One region of the Streptomyces sp. NPDC111656 genome, then DNA from elsewhere that is predicted to be linked to it. Evidence: riboswitches for the same ligand, from Rfam matches in the RefSeq annotation. Region 1 holds a riboswitch; each other region holds the start of a gene.
The links. A riboswitch is a leader RNA that binds a small molecule or an ion and turns the genes downstream of it on or off. The one in region 1 is predicted to bind S-adenosylmethionine.

Region 1 (6,485 bases):
TCGCCGAGAACGGTGCGCTCGCTGGCGCGGGTGGCGCGGGACTGCTGCGCGTCCAGAGCCGCCTTCTCCTTGGCCGTCAGGGAGTTGAGGAGCTTCTGCGCCGCGGCGAGCTTGGTCTGGACCGTCTTCTTCTGCTTGGCCAGTTCCGTACGGGTGTCGGCGAGGTCCTTGAGCTTCGCAGAGGCTTCCTGCCGCTGCTGGGCGAGCGAACGCTGCTTCTCCTGGACCTTCTTCAGCGCCTCGACCTGCTGACTGCTCAGCTGGTCCATCGCGGACGCCTTGTCCAGGTAGTCGTCCGGGTCCGAGGAGAGGAACAGCGCCACGGAGGGGTCGATGCCGCCGGTGCGGTACTGGGCGCTGGCCATCGAACCGAGCCCGTCGCGCAAGGCGTTGAGCTCGTCCTGGCCGCGGGCCACGTTGTCCTGCAGGGTGCTGATTTCCTTCTCCAGCTTGTCCTGCTTCTCCTTGGCCCCGTCGAGCTTCTCGGTGGCCTGCTCGGTCTCCTCGTAAAGCTTGTCGACCTTGCTCTTGACCTCGTCCTTGCTCGGCTTCTCGCTGGGCGCGGCGTTGGCGGCGTTGGCGCTGAGGACAACGGCAGCGGCTGCGGCGGTGGTGAGCACGGTCACACGGGTGCGGCTCGGCTGCTTGGGTCGACGGTGGGACGCCACGAAGGCGAGCTCCTTCTTCCTCCAGCCGCCTGCCGAGACGCCGACGGGCGGTGTCCCCCCACCGTCACTCCCAATGAGTGATCACCCGAGTGGAGGTTCGAGCCCAGACCCTAGTGACCTTCCTGTGATCAGTTCAAATCCAAACCTGAAAATTCTTAGTCGCCCAGCGCATTCTTTACACTCAACTCACCTGCAGTGATGTGGGGCTGACGCTACGTTGCGTGAAAGTTTCGCCAATTCGGGCACAACGCCCGGATGTTATGGATGGGACGTACGAGCCCTTTGGGGCGTACGACGCAGATCGCCGACGACTGTTTCAGCCGCGCGAAAAGCGCTTGAGAAGCACCACGGAGGCCACCGGGCGAGCGCCGGCCTTGGCGATCCCGTCGGCCACCTCACGGTCGGTGGAGACCACGATGACGGGCCGCCCGGGCGGCTCGGCGCGCACCAGCTGGCGGATCAACTCGTCCGCCGTGACCCCCGCCTTGGAGAACAGCACCCGCACCCCGCGCGGCGGCGCGAGCAGCACGGGCGCCGCCAGCTCGGCCCCGTCGAAGACACAGGTCACCTCGGCCCCGGTCTGCGCGGCGAGCTGCGAGAGCTGCCCCAGCAGCCTGAGCCGCTGCTTCTCCAGCGGCATCTGCGGATAGCCGGTCTTGGTGACGTTGTAGCCGTCGACGACCAGATGCGCCTGCGGCAGCGCGAGCAGCTGGTCGAGGATCGCGGGATCATTTTCGGACAGCGCACGGGCCGCGATGTCCTTGGGCGTCATGCGCCCCGGTTCGACCGCGTCCACGGTCTCCGCCGGCCGTACGGACACGGGCGGCAGCGCGAGCTCCCGGCGCAGCCCCTGGGCCGCCTCCAGCACGGTGTCGAGCAACAGGCGTACGCGCATGTCCTCGACGCTGCGTCCCTCGCGCGCCGCCTTGCGGGTGGCCTCCAGGGCCGCCTCGGCCTCCGAGAGCCGCGCCTTGAGCCGCCGGGTCTCGCTCTCGGCGGCGGACACCTGGGCCTGCCCGTCCGCCCGCGCGGCGTCCATCTCACCCTGCAGCTTGCGCAGCGCGGCCTCGCCCCGCTTGACGTCGCTGAGGGCGCCGCGCAACTTGCGGTGAAGCGATTCCGCTTCCCTCTTCGCGGACTCCAACTCCGTGCGCAACCGCTCGGTTTCGGCCTTGGTCTGACCACGTGCCTGCGCGAGCTCCTCGCGCAGCCGCTCCAGCTCCGCCCGGCTCTCCTCGTCCGCGCGCTCGGCGTCCGCCCGCAGGGCCTCCTCACCCGCGGCCGTCACCAGCTTCACCCAGCCCGTGGGGCGCAGCACATAGGCCGCGGCCGCCACGTCCAGCGGATCCGCGGCCGGCGGCGGCGCGCCCGAGTCGAGGGCACCGACGAGCTCGGGCTGCGCCTCTCTGAGCTTTTCGGCGATACGCTGCCGGAACAGCGGATCGGTCTCCAGCGCGGCGGCCATGGCGTTGCCGGCGAACTTCGCGCGCCGATTGGGTGTGAACCGCGCATACTGCCGCAATTGGGCGGGCAGTTCGGCGACGGTCAACCCGCCGAAGCCGTCCGACACGATCTGTACGACCCGTCGGCGCACCCCGTCGGGCAGCGGACGGTCGAGCACCTCAGCGGCGCCGTCGTCCGGCTCCCCGCCTGTGGTCTCCACCATCCGTCACCCCAATGTCTGTGCGGGGCCCGCTCCCTCAGGAGCCGGCACCCGGCCTGTCCACCAGTTCCACCTGGTCCACCGCGTTGCACCACCGGCAGCGCACCGACTCGATGGTCTCACTGACCACCTTGCGCTCCTCGACGTTCGGCTCACCGGCCAGGTCGAGGTGCACATACTCGACGACCTTGGACGAGCGGGTCACGTCGAATCGCGTGAGGTTGCCGCAGAGTGTGCAGCGCCAGCGAGTCTCGGCGGTCGGGAGGGGAACCGTCATGTGGCAGTCGCTTTCCTTCTAGTGTCCGTCCGGCACCGGTCTCCGGCGCGTGTGGCTCGTTACCCTACGGCCTGGCGGGTACTCGACGCTCGGCCGTCCATGGCGGCGAGGCACTCTGTGCGCATCGGTCCGGTTACGTCATGCTCTGTTCCATGATCAGCACCTGGGGTACGGCGGTCGGCAGGACGATGCGCGGTCAGTCCGCGCCGGTGACGTACGGGCTGATCTTCCTGTGCTGCCTGATCTTCCTGATCGGTCCCGCCTCGGGACTCAATCCGTCGTTCGGCACCGGGGACGCGCTGGTGGTCGCCCAGCGGGCCTACTTCCGGCGCTGGGGCGTGATCCCCGCCGAGCTCTTCGACGGGACCCCGGGCGCCTGGCTCACCCCGGCCACGGCCCTGTTCATCCACGGCAGCTGGCTCCACCTCCTGGGCAACATGCTCTTCTTCTACGTCTTCGGAGCGATGACCGAGGAACGCATGGGCCACGTCCAGTTCGCTGTCTTCTACGTGGTCTGCGGCTACCTCGCTCTGCTGGGTTACGCGATCGCCAACTCCGGCTCCGAGCAGACCCTGGTCGGCGCCTCGGGGGCGATCTCCGCGGTCCTCGGAGCGTTCCTGTACCTGTTCCCCAGGGCCCGGGTGACCAGTCTCTTCCCGTTCCTCTTCTTCCTGCCGCTGCGCTTCCCCGCCTGGGTCGTGCTGCCCTTCTGGGTGACCCTGCAATGGCTGGCGGCGGGCCGCAGCCCCTCGGGCCCCGGGGTCGCCTATCTGGCCCACCTGGTGGGCTTCTCGCTGGGGTTCGTCTACGCGTGGGTGCGGTTCGGGCGGCCGACTAGAGTGAAAACCCCAGCAGCAGCCCCCGAGGGAGAAAACCAGCCGTGATCACCGCGATCGTGCTCATCAAGACCAGCGTGGACCGGATCCCCGAGATCGCCGAGTCGATCGCCGCGCTGGACAGTGTCAGCGAGGTCTTCTCCGTCACCGGTACGTACGACCTGATCGCCATGGTCCGGGTGAAGGCCCACGACGACCTGGCGGACGTCATCCCCGGCAAGATCAGCAAGATCCCCGGCGTCGAGGGGACGGACACCCACGTCGCGTTCCGCACGTACTCCCAGCACGACCTGGAGGCGGCGTTCGCCATCGGCCTCGACAGCTAGGCACAGCCGCGCGGACCCTTTGGGGATGTGGGGGCGGAGCCCCCACGCGCCCCCACGCACCCCGAGCCGATCTCAGACCGCCGGAACGCAGCGGCCGTCCTCCGTGCGGTAGTTCCACTTCGCCCCGTCCCGCACCAGTTCCTTGACCGCGCGCACGAACCGCTCCACATGCTCGTCGGGCGTACCGGCCCCGAAGCTGACGCGGATCGCGTTGAGGGACTTCTCCCCGGGCGCGGCCTCGGGCGCCCCGCACTCCCCCTGCGTCTGCGGATCGCTGCCGAGCAGCGTCCGCAGCAACGGGTGGGCACAGAAGAGACCGTCCCGCACCCCGATCCCGTACTCGGCGGACAGCGCGGCCGCGAAGTGCGAGCTGTTCCAGCCCTCGACGACGAACGAGATGACGCCGACGCGCGGGGCGTCGTCGCCGAAGAGCGACAGGACGCGGACCTCGGGCACCTCGGCCAGACCGGCGCGGACGGCCCCGATCAGCTGCTCCTCGCGGGCGACGAGCGTGTCGAAACCGGCCTCGGTCAGCGCCTTGCAGGCGGAGGCGATGGAGTAGGCGCCGATCACGTTCGGCGAACCGGCCTCGTGCCGGGCCGCACTCCCGTGCCACTCCACGTCCACACCGCCGTCCACCCGCCGCGTGACCTTGCGGCTGGCGCCGCCGCCCGCGAGATACGGCTCGGCCTCGCGCAGCCAGTCGGCGCGGCCCGCGAGCACTCCGGAGCCGAACGGCGCGTACAGCTTGTGCCCGGAGAAGGCGACCCAGTCGACGTCGAGGTCCCGCACCGACACCGGGTGGTGCGGGGCGAGCTGGGCGGCGTCCAGGACGATCCGGGCACCGTGCGCGTGGGCGGCGGCGGCCAGCTCGCGCACCGGCCACAGCTCGCCGGTGACGTTCGAGGCGCCGGTGACGCAGACCAGAGCCGGGCCGTGGCCCCCTTCGGTGGACGCCGTGCGGGCGGCGAGGGCCCGCTCCAGGGCCGTGACGGCCTCCTGCGGGGTGCGGGGCGCGTTGAGGTAGGTGACGTGGGCGTCCTTCCACGGCAGCAGCGAGGCGTGGTGTTCCGTCTCGAAGACGAACACCTGGCAGTCGGCCGGAAGCGTGGCGGCGAGCAGGTTGAGGGAGTCGGTGGTGGAGCGGGTGAAGACGACCTGGTCGTCGCCCCGGCAGTCGAGGAACTCCGCGACGGTCCTGCGGGCGTTCTCGAAGAGGTCGGTGGACAGCTGGGAGAGGTACCCGGCGCCGCGGTGCACGCTGCCGTAGTACGGGGCGTACGCGGCGACGTCGTCCCACACCCGCTGGAGGGCGGGGGCGCTGGCGGCGTAGTCGAGCGCGGCGTAGGTGACCTCACCGCCGGTCACGAGCGGGACGGTGACGTCTCGGCCCAGAACGGGCAAAGGGGCACAAAGGGTCTGGTCGGCGGCAGCGGTGGAGACAGACATGGCGAGCTCCTGTGAGAGGCAGGCGGAATCGCTGCGCGGGCCGGGTGCACGGGGGTATCGCTGTGCACCCGCGCGGCTCGGCGCAGGGAGAAAAGGCAAAAGGGGTGTGCGGAGGCGGGGCTCTACGCCCTATCGCATTCGCTTGCTCACAGAAGGCTCCCTCGAACGACCAGGACCCCTGGGATTCTCGAGGGGTCCGCGCTTGCCGTAGACCTCGCTGCCTACGGCCTGGTCTTCACCCGGGGCACCCCGCCACGGACGGAGGGTTGCCGGACAGCCGGCCGGGGCCTGATGGCTGTCGCTCATGACCTGATACGGCATCCTGCCACAAGATCTTCCCCCCGCAACCCCGCTGTCCGCATACCGGGACGTCGAGCGGGAGCGGCACCCGGACCCCCAAAAAAGATCGCGCAGTTCCCCGCGCCCCTTTTGGGGGCGCGGGGAACCGCGCGGGCAACCCCCACCGGCCCGCGGACGAACAACCCGACTACGACTGGCTCGCAGCCACCCAGCGTTCCAGCGTCCGCTTCGCCGCCCCCGAGTCGATCGCCTGCGCCGCCTTCGCCATCCCGGCGCGGAGCTGGTCCGCGAGCGGCGCGTCGGTCGGGGACAGGGCGACGAGGGCCGCCGCGGAGTTCAGCAGCACAGCGTCCCGTACGGGCCCCGTCTCGCCGCCCAGCAGGCGACGGGCGACGTCCGCGTTGTAGGACGCGTCGGCGCCGCGCAGGGCCTCCACGGGGACGAGTTCGAGGCCGACGTCACGTGGGTCGAAGCGCTCCTCGGTGACCTTGCCGTCGCGGACGACCCAGACCCGGGACGTCGCGGTGGTGGTCAGCTCGTCCAGGCCGTCGTCGCCGCGGAAGACGAGCGAGGAGTTGCCGCGCTCGGCGAACACGCCCGCCACGATCGGCGCCATGCGCAGGTCCGCGACTCCGACGGCCTGCGCCTTCACCCGCGCCGGGTTCGTCAGCGGACCCAGCACGTTGAACGTGGTCCGGATCCCCAACTGCCCCCGCGCCGCGGCGACATGACGCAGCGCCGGGTGGAACTTCACCGCGAAGCAGAAGGTGATCCCGGCCTCCTCCGCGACCTCGGCCACCCGCTTCGTCGTCAGGTCCAGATTGACGCCGAGCTTCTCCAGGACGTCCGAGGCACCGGACGCGGAGGAAGCGGCCCGGTTGCCGTGCTTGACGACCTTGGCGCCGGTCCCGGCCACGACGATCGACGACATCGTGGAGATGTTCACCGTCTTCGCGCCGTCACCGC
Region 2 (6,485 bases), on a different contig from region 1:
AGGGACGGCGACTTCAACAAGTCGGTGTGGGCGCGCTGGGACGCGATGTCCCCGGTCGAGCGCGCCGAGAACTTCGTGACCGTCAACGAGGCGCTGGTGCGCGCATACGAGGCTCTCGATCCGCGGGCCCGTGCCGAACTCCGGGTCGACCTCGGCTTCCTGCCCGCGCCCGTGGACGTCGCGACGGTGGCGGGTCTGCGGCTCGGCGAGTTCACCCACCACACCTGGGACGTGGAGGTGGCCTTCGACCGTACGGCGGTTCTGGCGCCCGCCGCGGTCGAGCCGCTCCTCGACCAGGCCGGACTGCTCATCGGCTTCCTCGGCAAGGTCGAGGCCCTCGGTGGGCGGCAGGTTCGCCTCGCGGTCCACACCACCGCTCCCCGGCACGCGTTCGGGCTCGACCTGGTCGACGCGGTCGCGCTCACCGACGAGCCGGCCGAGCCCGACGCCGTCCTGAGCGCACCGGCCGAGTGGTGGCTGCGGCTCGTCACCGGCCGCCATGCCGCCACCCACACCCCGGCCGAGGTGACCCTCAAGGGCGACGCCCTCACCCTGGACGACCTGCGACGCGTCTTCCCCGGGTTCTGATCCGCCGGTCCATCCCCTGAGGGGCTACTTCACCGGCCCCTCGGGGGCCGCATCGCCACCCTCGACCTGCCCGGAGCCGGCACCGGGATGCGGCGAGGGTGGCAGCAAGTCGTGCAGGGCCTCGTAGCGCTGCGCGCAGGCCGTCTGTGCGATGGCCTGCGAGACGGCGTCGGCCAGCGGGCCCGTGGACTCGCGCAGCAGTCGACGCGCCTTGTCCGTGAGGACCACCTCGATACCGCGTCGGTCACCGCACGCCGAGCGCCGTGTGATCAGTCCCGCGTGCTGCAGACACGCCACCTGATAGGTCAGCCGCGTCTTGGGGCGGCCCAGCAGTTCCGCGATCTGGGTCATCCGCAGGCTGGATCCGGGCTGGTCGGCCAGCAGACACAGCACCAGGAACTCGTCGTGCGAGACGTCGAGGGTTTCCTTGACGCGGGCGCGCAGTTGCTGCTCGATCGCCCCGGCCGCCGCCAGAAGACGCATCCAGGCCCGCAGTGGGGCGGGCAGCAGCTCACCGTCGCCCGACGGCTCGCGTTCGGGCAGGTCAGCGGGGGCGGAAGGGTCGGCCATAGTGTCACAGTCTACCGGTTGTCCAAATTTGAAGAACCGGCTAGCGTGGAGTCATCCAAATTTGGATGACCGCGTTGTCCCCACAGTCCCCGTGTGCCGCGCGCCCCGTGCGTCGCGCACCCCTGTGCACTGCCCGTAACCGTCTGGAGAACTCTCATGACCGTCGCCGTCGAAACCGGCCTGTGGCAGCTCGACCCCGCCCGTACCACCGTCGCCATCAAGCACAAGACGATGTGGGGCATGGTCACCGTGAAGGGCACCTTCACCGGAGTCGCCGGAGAGGGCGAGGTCCAGCCCGACGGGACCGCCCGCGGCACCATCACCCTGGATGTCGCGTCCCTGGACACGAAGAACGCCAAGCGGGACAAGCACCTCCGCTCCGCCGACCTCTTCGACGCCGACCGCCACCCCACGATCACCTTCGCCGTCCGCGACGCCGTCCTCGGTCAGGACGACACCGTGGAGATCAACGGGCAGCTGACCGTGCGCGGCATCAGCCGGCCGCAGCCCGTCACCGGCCGGGTGACCGGGGCGAGCGCCGACACGGTCACGCTCACCGCGGAGTTCACCGTGGACCGCGACCAGTTCGACATGGGCTGGAACCAGATGGGCATGATCCGCGGCCTGACGACCGTCACCGGCACGCTCGTCTTCACCCGCGCCAACGGCTGAGTCGACGCGGCGCCGGGGCCCGGGCCCTACGGCCCTACCGGCCCCGGCGTACGCGCTCAGCGCACCTTGCCGTGGAAGGCCGGGTGGGCGTCGAGCCGACGTACGTAGTCGCGGAGTCGACCGTAGGGGGAGAGGGACTCCGTCGGGCCGAGTTGGGTCAGAGCCACCCAGAGGTCGACGTCCGCGGCCGTCAGCTCGTCGCCCAACGCGTAGACGCGCGAGGCGAGTTGCCGGTCCAGCGACTGGAGTGCCGTCGTGCGCGCAAGCGGCGGCGCGGCGGGGGTGACGTCCCGGTCGAGGAGTTCGCGCAAGGCGTCGATGTCCGCGGCGAGGGCCGGTGGGTTCAGCCGGGGGAGGCGGGCGTCGCTCCGGCAGACCGGCAGCCCGGCGAGGTCACGCAGGATGTCCGGCGTGTGGTTGCTCACGATCCGTCCGCTCCAACGGTCGCACAGCGCGGGCGCGGTGAGCGGGCCGTCGTAGTGGTGCCAGGTGGCCTCGTACGCGCGGCGCAGTGCGGCGAACGCGTCGGGTGTCTCGGCGGGAAGCGTCAGCAGCGTGGTGGCGACCGAGTCGTGGAGACCGAGCAGCTCCAGGGTGACCGAGATGCGCAGCGAGCGCGGACAGCCCTCGGCGAGGTACAGCTGATAGCGGTGCGGCGCCGGGTAGAAACCGCCGGCCAGGCCGACGCCGATGCGGCTGCGGATGCGGTGGGGGCGAGGGGCGGCGAGCGAGACTGTCTTGGGCATGACTCTCCAGGCAACGTCGAAGCCCCCGCGGCCCGTTGGACGGCGGTGGCGGAACGGAGTGACTGCGCTGACGTACGGGCCGGTCCGGATCGTGGGACGTGCCTGACCGGACGGACCGCGTGGACCAGTACGCGCTGGACGGACCGCCTGGACTAGTACGCGCTGGAGACCCGCTGCAGATCGATGTGCAGGCGCCTGGTCAGACCGCTCGTGCTCCTCCTGGCCATTCCCATCGCTCCCGTGTCCGGGGCTCGCGAGAGGCGAGACCACGCTTGCCCCACCGCACCGGCGGGACCCGGTCGTCACCCGGGGCACCCCGTCGCGGTGGAAGGGTTGCCTGTCAGCGGGCCGGGGCCGATAACCGCGTCGAACGGGAGAAACCCGCACGACGGGCGCTGACAATCGTGACCGTCCCAGCCAGTCTCGGTGCGGTCCGCGGAGCAGTCAAGAAGGCATATGCGCGGTCTCACCACGTGGTCGTTCCGGCCGGGGCGCGTTGACATTCGTTTGGGGCCATGCCTAACTTACGCCGCATCGGACCGGATCGATTCCGGTGCGTTCGAGGCCCAGCGGGGCGGAATGGTGACGGTGAACGCGATGTACGCAGCTGACGGGACGACCGCTTCGCGGCGCCACGGCTGCCCCGCCGCCGCACTGTGTCGTAGCTCCCGCGGCGCCCGCTGTCTCTGTCAGGGCTGACCGCTTCCGCCTTCCGCGGCGTTGAACGTCCGCACGGCTCGACCTCCCTCGCCCGCCGCCCTGTCGGCGCGCAGTCGGTGAGCCTCTCCTCCCTCCATACCCCCTGACATCCGTCTGTCCCCGCGCGCACCGCCGTCGTACGGGCCGGCGGCGGTGTGTCCGCATTCGTTGGAGCCCTTTATGAGTGAATCCCTGGGCTCCGCCGTGCCGTTGAGCACGTCGGAGCCCCGCCCGGCAGCGGCACAGCGCGTGCTGCCCCTGCGCCACCCCGGCCGCTGGATCGCCTCGGCGATCGTGCTCGTCGTGGTCACCCAGATCGTCCACGGGCTGGCGACCAACCCCTTCTTCCAATGGGACCGGTTCCAGTACTGGTTCCTGCGTCCCACGATCCTCGACGGCCTGCTCATCACCCTCGAAGTGACGCTCTACAGCGCCGTGTTGGGCCTGCTCGTCGGCATCCTGCTCGCCCTGGCCCGACTCTCCGAAAGCCCCGTGCTGCGCGCGGTGAGCTGGGTCTACATCTGGCTGTTCCGCTCGGTGCCCCTCATTGTCGTCCTGCTCTTCCTCTACAACTTCAGCGCGCTCTACAAGACGCTGAGCCTCGGCGTCCCCTTCGGCCCCGCCTTCTTCACCTTCGACGAGTCCCGGCTCGCCACCGACATGGTCGTCGCGGTCGTCGGACTGAGCCTCAACGAGGCGGCGTACGCGGCGGAAGTGGTCCGCGGCGGCATCCTCTCCGTCGACCAGGGCCAGCACGAGGCGGCCTCCGCGCTCGGTCTGCCCAAGGGGTACCAGTTCACGAGGATCGTGTTCCCGCAGGCGCTGCGCTCCATCACCCCGAACTACGTCAACCAGCTGATCGGCCTGATCAAGGGCACCTCGCTGGTCTTCTACGTCTCGCTGCTCGACCTCTTCGGCTCGGTGCAGAGCATGGGCTCCACCTACCCCGGCGACATTGTGCCGCTGCTGCTGGTCGCCACCGCCTGGTACCTGATCCTCACGAGCGTCGTGTCCGTCGCCCAGTTCTACGTCGAGCGGTACTACTCGCGGGGCGCGCTGCGCTCCCTCCCGCCGACCCCGTTGCAGAAGGTCCGCACCGGTCTGCGTGACCTGCGGGCCCGGGTCCGCAAGGAGGCGGCGATATGACCGGCGAGACGCTCGAGATCCGACCGGCCGCCGTCGAGGTGCGCGATGTGCACAAGTGGTACGGCGCCCAACGCGTGCTGAACGGAGTGGAGTTGACGGTGCGGCCCGGAGAGGTCACCGTGATCCTCGGCCCGTCCGGCTCCGGCAAGTCCACCCTCCTCAGGGTGATCAACCACCTGGAGAAGCCCGAGATCGGCCATGTCAGCCTGAACGGCGAGCTCATCGGCGTACGCCGGCACGGCAAGCGCAGCGCGATGGGGGTCCCCCCGGCCGAAGGCTGGGGGAGGCTCAAGGAGCTGACCGAGCGGGCGATCCTGGCCCAGCGCGGCCGGATCGGGTTCGTCTTCCAGAACTTCAACCTGTTCCCGCACCTGACGGTGCTGGACAACGTGGCGGCCGCGCCGGTGGCGACCCGACGGCTGAAGCGGCCCGAGGCCAGGGAGCTCGCGCGCACCCTCCTCGACCGCGTGGGTCTGGCCGACAAGGCCGACGCCTATCCACGCCAGTTGTCGGGCGGCCAGCAGCAGCGGGTCGCCATCGCCCGCGCCCTCGCGCTGCGGCCCGGAGTCATCCTCTTCGACGAGCCGACCTCCGCCCTCGACCCCGAGCTGGTCGGCGAGGTACTCGCCGTCATCAAGGACCTGGCCACCAGCGGCACCACGCTCGTCATCGTGACCCACGAGATCGGCTTCGCCCGCGAGGTGGCCGACCGGATCGTCTTCCTCGACGAGGGTCGCGTCGTCGAACAGGGCTCGCCCACCGAGGTGTTGGACCACCCGACGCACGAGCGGACCAGGGACTTCCTGAGCAAGGTCCTCTGAACCTCCCGCCCTCACCGCACCTTCCCTCACCGCACCTTCACCCCTCACGCCTTCTCTCACCGCGCCTTACCCACCACACGGTTCATCACGAGCATCGGACAAGGACAGCCATGCGCACCCTCACCCTCCGCAGCAGACTCCTCCGTGGCCTCACCGCCTCCACCGCCGTCGCCGCTCTCGCCGCCGGACTCGCCGCCTGCGGGGGCGAGAGCGACGCCGCCACCACCTCCGACAGCGCGGCCGCCGGCACCGTCACCGTGGGCGCGCTCTCCAACGGCGCCGCACAGCAGACCGACCTCAAGGTGTCCGAGGTCAAGTCCATCAGCGCCGAGCTGCCCAAGTCCGTCGCCAAGAGCGGCAAACTGGTCGTCGGCGTCGGCGCACTGCCCGCCGGGTTCCCGCCGCTGGCGTACGTCGGCCAGGACCAGAAGACCCTCACCGGTGCCGAACCCGACCTCGGCCGACTGGTCGCCGCGGTCCTCGGACTGAAGGCGGAGGTGAAGAACTCGACCTGGGAGAACCTGTTCGTCGGCATCGACAGCGGCAAGGTCGACGTCGCCTTCACGAACGTCACGGACACCGAGGAACGCAAGAAGAAGTACGAGTTCGCCTCCTACCGGCAGGACAACCTCGCCTTCGAGGTGCCGAAGAAGAGCACCTGGAACTTCGCCGGCGACTACGAGAACCTGGCCGGCAAGACCGTCTCCGTGGGCGCCGGAACCAACCAGGAGAAGCTCCTGCTGGAGTGGAAGGCGAAGCTCGCGAAGGAGGGCAAGAAGCTCACCGTCAAGTACTTCCAGGACAACAACAGCGTCTATCTGGCGCTGTCCAGCGGGAAGATCGACGCCTACTTCGGACCCAACCCCGGTATCTCGTACCACATCACCCAGACGGCGAAGACGCCCAACCCGACCCGTAACGCGGGCAAGTTCTCCGGCGCGGGCGCGACCCTCCAGGGCCTGATCGCGGCCACCGCGAAGAAGGACAGCGGGCTGGCCAAGCCGGTCGCCGACGCGATCAACCACCTCATCAAGGACGGTCGGTACGCCAAGTGGCTCGCCGCCTGGAACCTCTCCAACGAGGCCGTCAGTACCTCGCGGATCAACCCGCCCGGCCTCCCGCTCGACAACTCCTGACCGCTTTCCGGAGGTCCGACACCACCATGTCCACCGTTGCCCGACCGACCCCGCCGCAGAGCACGGCGACACCCCACATCCTGGACAACGCCGCCTGGGCAGCGCTG
Region 3 (6,485 bases), on a different contig from region 1:
TGGTCAGCGCCGCGTCCAGCGCCCGCGCGGTGCCGACCACGTCGTACGGGTTCACCACCACCGCGTCCTCGCCCAGCTCCTCGTACGCCCCCGCCTCCCGGGAGAGCACCAGCACGCACCCCTCGTCGGAGACGACCGGCACCTCCTTGGCGACGAGGTTCATGCCGTCGCGGATGGGGTTGACGAGGGCGACGTCGGCGAGCCGGTACGCGGCCAGGGAGCGGGCGAAGTCGTCCTTGACGTGGAGGACGACAGGGGTCCAGCCCGGCGTCCCGTACCGGTCGTTGATCTCGGTCGCCACGCGCTGCACCTCGGCCGTGTAGTCGCGGTAGACGGCCAGGTCCTGACGCGAGGGGTAGGCGAAGGCCACGTGGACGACGCGCTCGCGCCACTCCGAGTGGTCCGCCAGCAGCTGCCGGTACGCCAGCAGGCCCCGCACGATGTTCTTCGACAGCTCGGTCCGGTCGACCCGCACGATCGTCCTGCGGCCCTCGCCGATCTGCTCGCGCAGCGCGGCCATGCGGTCGGCGACGTCCGCCTCGTGTGAGCGCCTGCGCAGGAAGTCCGCGTCCGCGCCGAGCCCGTGCACGCCGATCCGGGTGTCGCCGAGCCCGCCGACGAGCGCGTCGCAGCAGGCGGTGAACGCGTCCGCCCAGCGCTGAGTCAGGAAGCCGAGCCGGTCCGCGCCGAGCATGCCGCGCAGCACCTGTTCGGCGATGTCGTCGGGCAGCATCCGGAAGTAGTCGACCGGCGCCCAGGGGGTGTGCGAGAAGTGGCCGATCCGCAGGTCGGGGCGGAGCTCGCGGAGCATCCCGGGGACGAGGGTCAGGTGGTAGTCCTGGACGATCACCACCGCGCCCGGCGCCGCCTCCGCGGCCAGCGCTTCGGCGAACGCGCGGTTGTACGCCTCGTACGACGCCCACTGGCGCCGGAACTCCGCGTCGAAGACCGGCTCCAGCGGGGTCTGGTACAGCATGTGGTGGACGAACCACAGCACGGAGTTCGCGATGCCGTTGTACGCGTCCGCGTGCACGTCGGCGTCGATGTCCAGCATCCGTACGCCGTCCTCGGCGACCCCGCGCCGGACCGCCTCGCGGTCGCCGGCGCCGAGCGCCGAGCACACCCACAGGGCGCCCGCGTCCGGCCCGATCGCGGAGAGGCCCGAGACCAGCCCGCCGCCACCGCGCCTGGCGCGCAGCGAGCCGTCCTCCTGGACCTCGTAGGTGACCGGGCCGCGGTTGGAGGCGACGAGGATGTTGTGGGCGCCTTGCGTTGAAGCGGGGGAAGCCATGCCTCGAAACCTAGCCCGGCGTCGAAACGCTCAAACGTTCCCTTCAGCCGTATGCCGTCTGCGGGCCGGTGGGGGCTTGTCGCGCCCACGCGGCGGAGCCGCATATGTGTCACAGCCCCGCGCCCCTGACGGGGTGCTTCTACGCCGCCCTGCGTTTCTGGTACTCGGCGATTTCGACCATCGGGGGACGTTCCTCCGTGTCGACCGAGTAGGTACGCGGCTCGAAACCGTCCCCGCTCCGTTCGAACTGGGTGAGGGCCGGGCGGATCAGGTGGCCGCGGGCCAGCCGGAGCTGGGCCGTGCGGTAGATCGCGGCGGACATCCGGCCCAGCGCCTGCCCGTCCTGGTGGCGGTGCTTGCGCACGCCCACGTCGACCTGGGCGAGCGCGTCCAGGCCCACCAGGTGCAGGGCGTCGACCAGCATGCCCAGCTCGATCCCGTACCCGACGGGGAAGGGGAGCTGTTCGAGCAGCGAGCGGCGGGCCGCGTACTCCCCGCCGAGCGGCTGCACGAAGCCGGCCAGCTGCGGCCAGTGCATGTTGAGGAGGGGGCGGGCCATGAGTTCGGTGACCCGGCCGCCCTGCCCCGCCGCACCGCCGAGCGGACGGTCGTACATCGCCTTGACGAGGTCCACACCGGGCTCGGTGAGCAGCGGCCCCACGATCCCGGAGACGAAGTCCGAGGAGAACTCCTTCAGGTCCGCGTCGATGAAACAGACGATGTCCCCGCTCGTCACGAGGAGGGAACGCCACAGCACCTCGCCCTTGCCGGGCACGGTCGGGATGCGCGGCAGGATCTCGTCCCGGTGCACCACGCGCGCGCCCGCCGCGGCGGCCACCTGCGAGGTGCGGTCGGTCGAGCCCGAGTCGACGACGACGATCTCGTCGACGAGGGGCACCTGCTGCATCAGGTCGTGGCGGATGACGGCGACGATCTCGCCGACCGTCTCCTCCTCGTTCAGCGCAGGCAGGACGACGCTCACCGAGGAGCCCGTGGCCCGTTTGGCGGACATGAGTCTGTGGAGCGGGCGATCGGTCACGGACCAGGAGCGATTGCTCAGCCAGCGCTCAGTTTCCTTCAGCACAGTCTGCGGCTCCTCACTGTCTGATCACCCGGTGTCTCACGGTGTGATCCATCTCGCGGTTCGGACGACTATCTCAACTGTCCTGGCCTTCGGTTACAGTCTTGAACAACGCGGATGACCATCGCATGTCGTAGATCATTTGCGGACCACCGCACCACCCGCACGACACAACCGAATACCGCTCATCCAGAGGGGCAGAGGGATACGGCCCGATGAAGCCCCGGCAACCCTCCAGCTGGTCCTGTCACATTGATGTGGCGAGGCTCCCGGCTAGGGAAGGTGCCAAATCCGTCTCACGGCGAAGTGCGTCGTGAGGAAGATGAGGAGAAAGGGCCTCGCCTCCATGGCTGCGCAGACTGTTGCAAGTTCGACTGTTGCAAGCACCACGAACCCTGTCGCGGGCGACACCACCACCGTAGTCGGTGTGGATCTCGGACCCGCCGCCGCGCTTTCCTGCCGCGAGTGCGGGCACCGCGTGCCGCTCGGCCCGGTCTTCGCCTGCGAGGAGTGTTTCGGCCCGCTGGAGATCGCGTACGACTTCTCGGCCTACGAAACCGAAGAGCTCCGGGCGCGCATCGAAGCGGGCCCCGCGAACATCTGGCGTTATGCGCCGCTGCTGCCCGTCCCGGCCGACGTCGCCGACAAGCCGAACATCAACCCCGGCTGGACCAAGCTCGTCAAGGCCGACAACCTCGCCCGCGCGCTGGGCGTCGAGGCCGGCAAGCTCTTCGTCAAGGACGACTCCGGCAACCCGACGCACTCCTTCAAGGACCGCGTCGTCGCCCAGGCCATCGAAGCGGCCCGCGCCTTCAACTTCACCACCCTCTCCTGCTCCTCCACCGGCAACCTCGCCGGCGCCGTCGGCGCCGCCGCCGCCCGGGCCGGTTTCCGCTCCTGCGTGTTCATCCCGCACGACCTGGAGCAGGGCAAGGTCGTCATGGCCGCGATCTACGGCGGTGAGCTCGTCGGCATCGAGGGCAACTACGACGACGTGAACCGCTTCTGCTCCGAGCTGATCGGCGACCCGGCCGGCGAGGGCTGGGGCTTCGTCAACGTCAACCTGCGGCCGTACTACGCGGAGGGCTCCAAGACCCTGGCGTACGAGATCTGCGAGCAGCTGGGGTGGAAGCTCCCCGACCAGCTGGTGATCCCCATCGCCTCCGGCTCCCAGCTCACGAAGATCGACAAGGGTCTTCAGGAGCTGATCAAGCTCGGACTGGTCGAGGACAAGCCGTACAAGATCTTCGGTGCCCAGGCCGAGGGGTGCTCGCCGGTGTCCGTCGCCTACAAGGCGGGCCACGACGTCGTACGGCCCCAGAAGCCGAACACCATCGCCAAGTCGCTCGCCATCGGCAACCCGGCCGACGGGCCGTACGTGCTGGACATCGCGCGGCGTACGGGTGGGGCCGTGGAGGACGTGAACGACGATCAGGTCGTCGACGCGATCAAGTTGCTCGCGCGTACGGAGGGGATCTTCGCGGAGACGGCGGGTGGGGTGACCGTGGGTGTCACCAAGAAGCTGATCGAGAACGGGCTCCTCGACCCGAGTCTGACCACCGTCGTCCTGAACACCGGTGATGGTCTGAAGACGCTGGACGCGGTGGCGGGTACCGGGCTCACCGCGACGATCCGCCCCAGCCTTGAGTCCTTCAGGGAAGCTGGGCTCGCGTAAGCGTCGTTGTTCGTCTGCGGGCCGGTGGGCGCTGGTCGCGCCCACGCGGCGGAGCCGCATATTTAGCAACACCCCGCGCCCCTAAAAGCCCTTACCTGACCGGAGGTCACAAGAATGAGCGTTTCCGTCCGCATCCCCACCATCCTGCGCACCTACACCGGTGGTCAGGCCGAGGTGACGGCCGAGGGTGGGACCCTCGGTGAGGTCATCGCGGATCTGGAGAAGAACCACACGGGTATCGCCGCGCGCGTCCTGGACGACCAGGGCAAGCTGCGCCGGTTCGTCAACGTCTACGTGAACGACGACGACGTCCGCTTCGAGCAGGGTCTGGAGACGGCGACGCCGGACGGCGTGGGCGTCTCGATCATCCCCGCCGTCGCCGGTGGCTGACCTCCTCGCGTGCCGTTACCCAGGGTGAGATAGTTACCCTTGGTAATGCCAATTACCGAGAGTTCATCGAATTGCCCCCTCCGTGAGAGAAGCGGAGGGGGCAATTCTGTATGGTTGAGCGGGGTACAGTTGGGGAACCGGCTCCACTTTGCATGCCGGGCGCATATGAGTTCGCGCCCGAAGTCCGACAAGAAGTAGCCAAAGTGTCCCGCGCTTTTGAGCCTTATACGGCTTTTATGGGGCCCGACTTGCCCTGAATCTTCGCAAATTCTCCCTATATTCCCGATCAGCCGTGCCCGGAATTCTCGTCCGATTGACCTGTTGCAGACGGCAGTTGGACAGATACATTCAGCCGCGGTCGACGCGTTCCGGCGCACACCCCCAACCGTTGGGGGGTGAGGTCTGACCCGGGTCCGCGAAGTGCGGTCCTGTGCAAGGGCCAGTAATAGGGGAGTTAGGCATGGCTCAGGGCACCGTCAAGTGGTTCAACGCGGAGAAGGGGTACGGCTTCATCGCGGTCGACGGTGGTGCGGATGTATTCGTCCACTACAGCGCGATTCAGATGGACGGCTACCGCACCCTGGAAGAGGGTCAGCGGGTCGATTTCGAGATCTCGCAGGGCCAGAAAGGGCCGCAGGCGGACATGGTCCGGCTCGCGACCAGCTGAAGCACGCGCCGACTGACTGTTCGACGTGACGAAGGGCTCGTATCCCATGGGGTACGAGCCCTTCGGTCTGTCCGTGCACTGTCATGACGCCGTCGTGGGTCCGCTCGCGCACCGGCGCGACGCGCGGGTTGCGCGCCCCTTCTCACCTGCGGATCAAGGGAAGGCGCTTGCACTCGGCAGGGGCGAGTGCTAATCATTGGCGTTAGCACTCTGAAGGTGAGAGTGATAACGAAGGACCGGGTCGGTGAGGCCCGCAGGCCAGGTGGTGCAAGGAACCACGGGGCAGGCAGGCCGTCCGTCGCGGGCGCCAGCGCGGTCCGGAGCAATCCACCCCAGTCCGGGAGGACCACTTCACATGGCCAAGATCATCGCGTTCGACGAGGAGGCACGGCGCGGTCTCGAGCGCGGGATGAACCAGCTCGCCGACGCCGTCAAGGTCACCCTTGGCCCCAAGGGCCGCAACGTCGTCCTCGAGAAGAAGTGGGGCGCCCCCACGATCACCAACGATGGTGTTTCCATCGCCAAGGAGATCGAGCTCGAGGACCCGTACGAGAAGATCGGCGCCGAGCTGGTCAAGGAAGTCGCCAAGAAGACGGACGACGTCGCCGGTGACGGTACGACGACGGCGACCGTTCTCGCCCAGGCGCTCGTCCGCGAGGGCCTGCGCAACGTAGCCGCCGGCGCCAACCCGATGGCTCTCAAGCGTGGTATCGAGAAGGCCGTCGAGGCCGTCTCCGGTGCCCTTCTTGAGCAGGCCAAGGATGTCGAGACCAAGGAGCAGATCGCTTCCACGGCCTCCATCTCCGCCGCCGACACCCAGATCGGCGAGCTCATCGCCGAGGCGATGGACAAGGTCGGCAAGGAAGGCGTCATCACCGTCGAGGAGTCCCAGACCTTCGGTCTGGAGCTTGAGCTCACCGAGGGTATGCGCTTCGACAAGGGCTACATCTCGGCGTACTTCGCCACCGACATGGAGCGTATGGAGGCCGTCCTCGACGACCCGTACATCCTGATCGCCAACTCCAAGATCTCCTCGGTCAAGGACCTGCTCCCGCTGCTGGAGAAGGTCATGCAGGGCGGCAAGCCCCTGCTGATCATCGCCGAGGACGTCGAGGGCGAGGCCCTGTCGACCCTGGTCGTCAACAAGATCCGTGGCACCTTCAAGTCCGTCGCCGTCAAGGCTCCGGGCTTCGGTGACCGCCGCAAGGCCATGCTCGGCGACATCGCCATCCTCACGGGCGGCGAGGTCATCTCCGAGGAGGTCGGCCTCAAGCTGGAGAACGCGGGTCTGGACCTGCTGGGCCGTGCCCGCAAGGTCGTCATCACCAAGGACGAGACCACGATCGTGGACGGCTCCGGCTCCGCCGACCAGGTCCAGGGC

Region 2: it holds a riboswitch for S-adenosylmethionine, as region 1 does, so the genes downstream of both, ACZ7M3_RS32905 (putative leader peptide) here and ACZ7M3_RS18440 (aminotransferase class V-fold PLP-dependent enzyme) in region 1, are expected to answer to the same signal.
Region 3: it holds a riboswitch for S-adenosylmethionine, as region 1 does, so the genes downstream of both, thrC (threonine synthase) here and ACZ7M3_RS18440 (aminotransferase class V-fold PLP-dependent enzyme) in region 1, are expected to answer to the same signal.

Annotation. Positions count from the first base shown of each region.
Region 1 covers NZ_JBVKCA010000005.1:484,611-491,095, forward strand. The annotation lists gene ACZ7M3_RS18415 (C40 family peptidase) at 1-668, opposite strand, end outside; gene ACZ7M3_RS18420 (NYN domain-containing protein) at 985-2,334, opposite strand; gene ACZ7M3_RS18425 (hypothetical protein) at 2,369-2,608, opposite strand; gene ACZ7M3_RS18430 (rhomboid family intramembrane serine protease) at 2,761-3,492, shown strand; gene ACZ7M3_RS18435 (Lrp/AsnC family transcriptional regulator) at 3,489-3,770, shown strand; gene ACZ7M3_RS18440 (aminotransferase class V-fold PLP-dependent enzyme) at 3,843-5,219, opposite strand; SAM riboswitch class IV at 5,413-5,529, opposite strand; gene trpD (anthranilate phosphoribosyltransferase) at 5,707-6,485, opposite strand, start outside.
Region 2 covers NZ_JBVKCA010000013.1:155,992-162,476, forward strand. The annotation lists gene ACZ7M3_RS32885 (maleylpyruvate isomerase family mycothiol-dependent enzyme) at 1-588, shown strand, start outside; gene ACZ7M3_RS32890 (MarR family winged helix-turn-helix transcriptional regulator) at 613-1,158, opposite strand; gene ACZ7M3_RS32895 (YceI family protein) at 1,315-1,830, shown strand; gene ACZ7M3_RS32900 (glutathione S-transferase C-terminal domain-containing protein) at 1,887-2,576, opposite strand; gene ACZ7M3_RS32905 (putative leader peptide) at 2,729-2,809, opposite strand; SAM riboswitch class IV at 2,840-2,986, opposite strand; gene ACZ7M3_RS32910 (amino acid ABC transporter permease) at 3,456-4,421, shown strand; gene ACZ7M3_RS32915 (amino acid ABC transporter ATP-binding protein) at 4,418-5,242, shown strand; gene ACZ7M3_RS32920 (ABC transporter substrate-binding protein) at 5,353-6,378, shown strand; gene ACZ7M3_RS32925 (GNAT family N-acetyltransferase) at 6,405-6,485, shown strand, end outside.
Region 3 covers NZ_JBVKCA010000010.1:188,873-195,357, reverse strand. The annotation lists gene ACZ7M3_RS28475 (alpha,alpha-trehalose-phosphate synthase (UDP-forming)) at 1-1,291, opposite strand, end outside; gene ACZ7M3_RS28470 (glucosyl-3-phosphoglycerate synthase) at 1,431-2,375, opposite strand; SAM riboswitch class I at 2,555-2,701, shown strand; gene thrC (threonine synthase) at 2,719-4,047, shown strand; gene ACZ7M3_RS28460 (MoaD/ThiS family protein) at 4,162-4,437, shown strand; gene ACZ7M3_RS28455 (cold-shock protein) at 4,898-5,104, shown strand; gene groL (chaperonin GroEL) at 5,460-6,485, shown strand, end outside.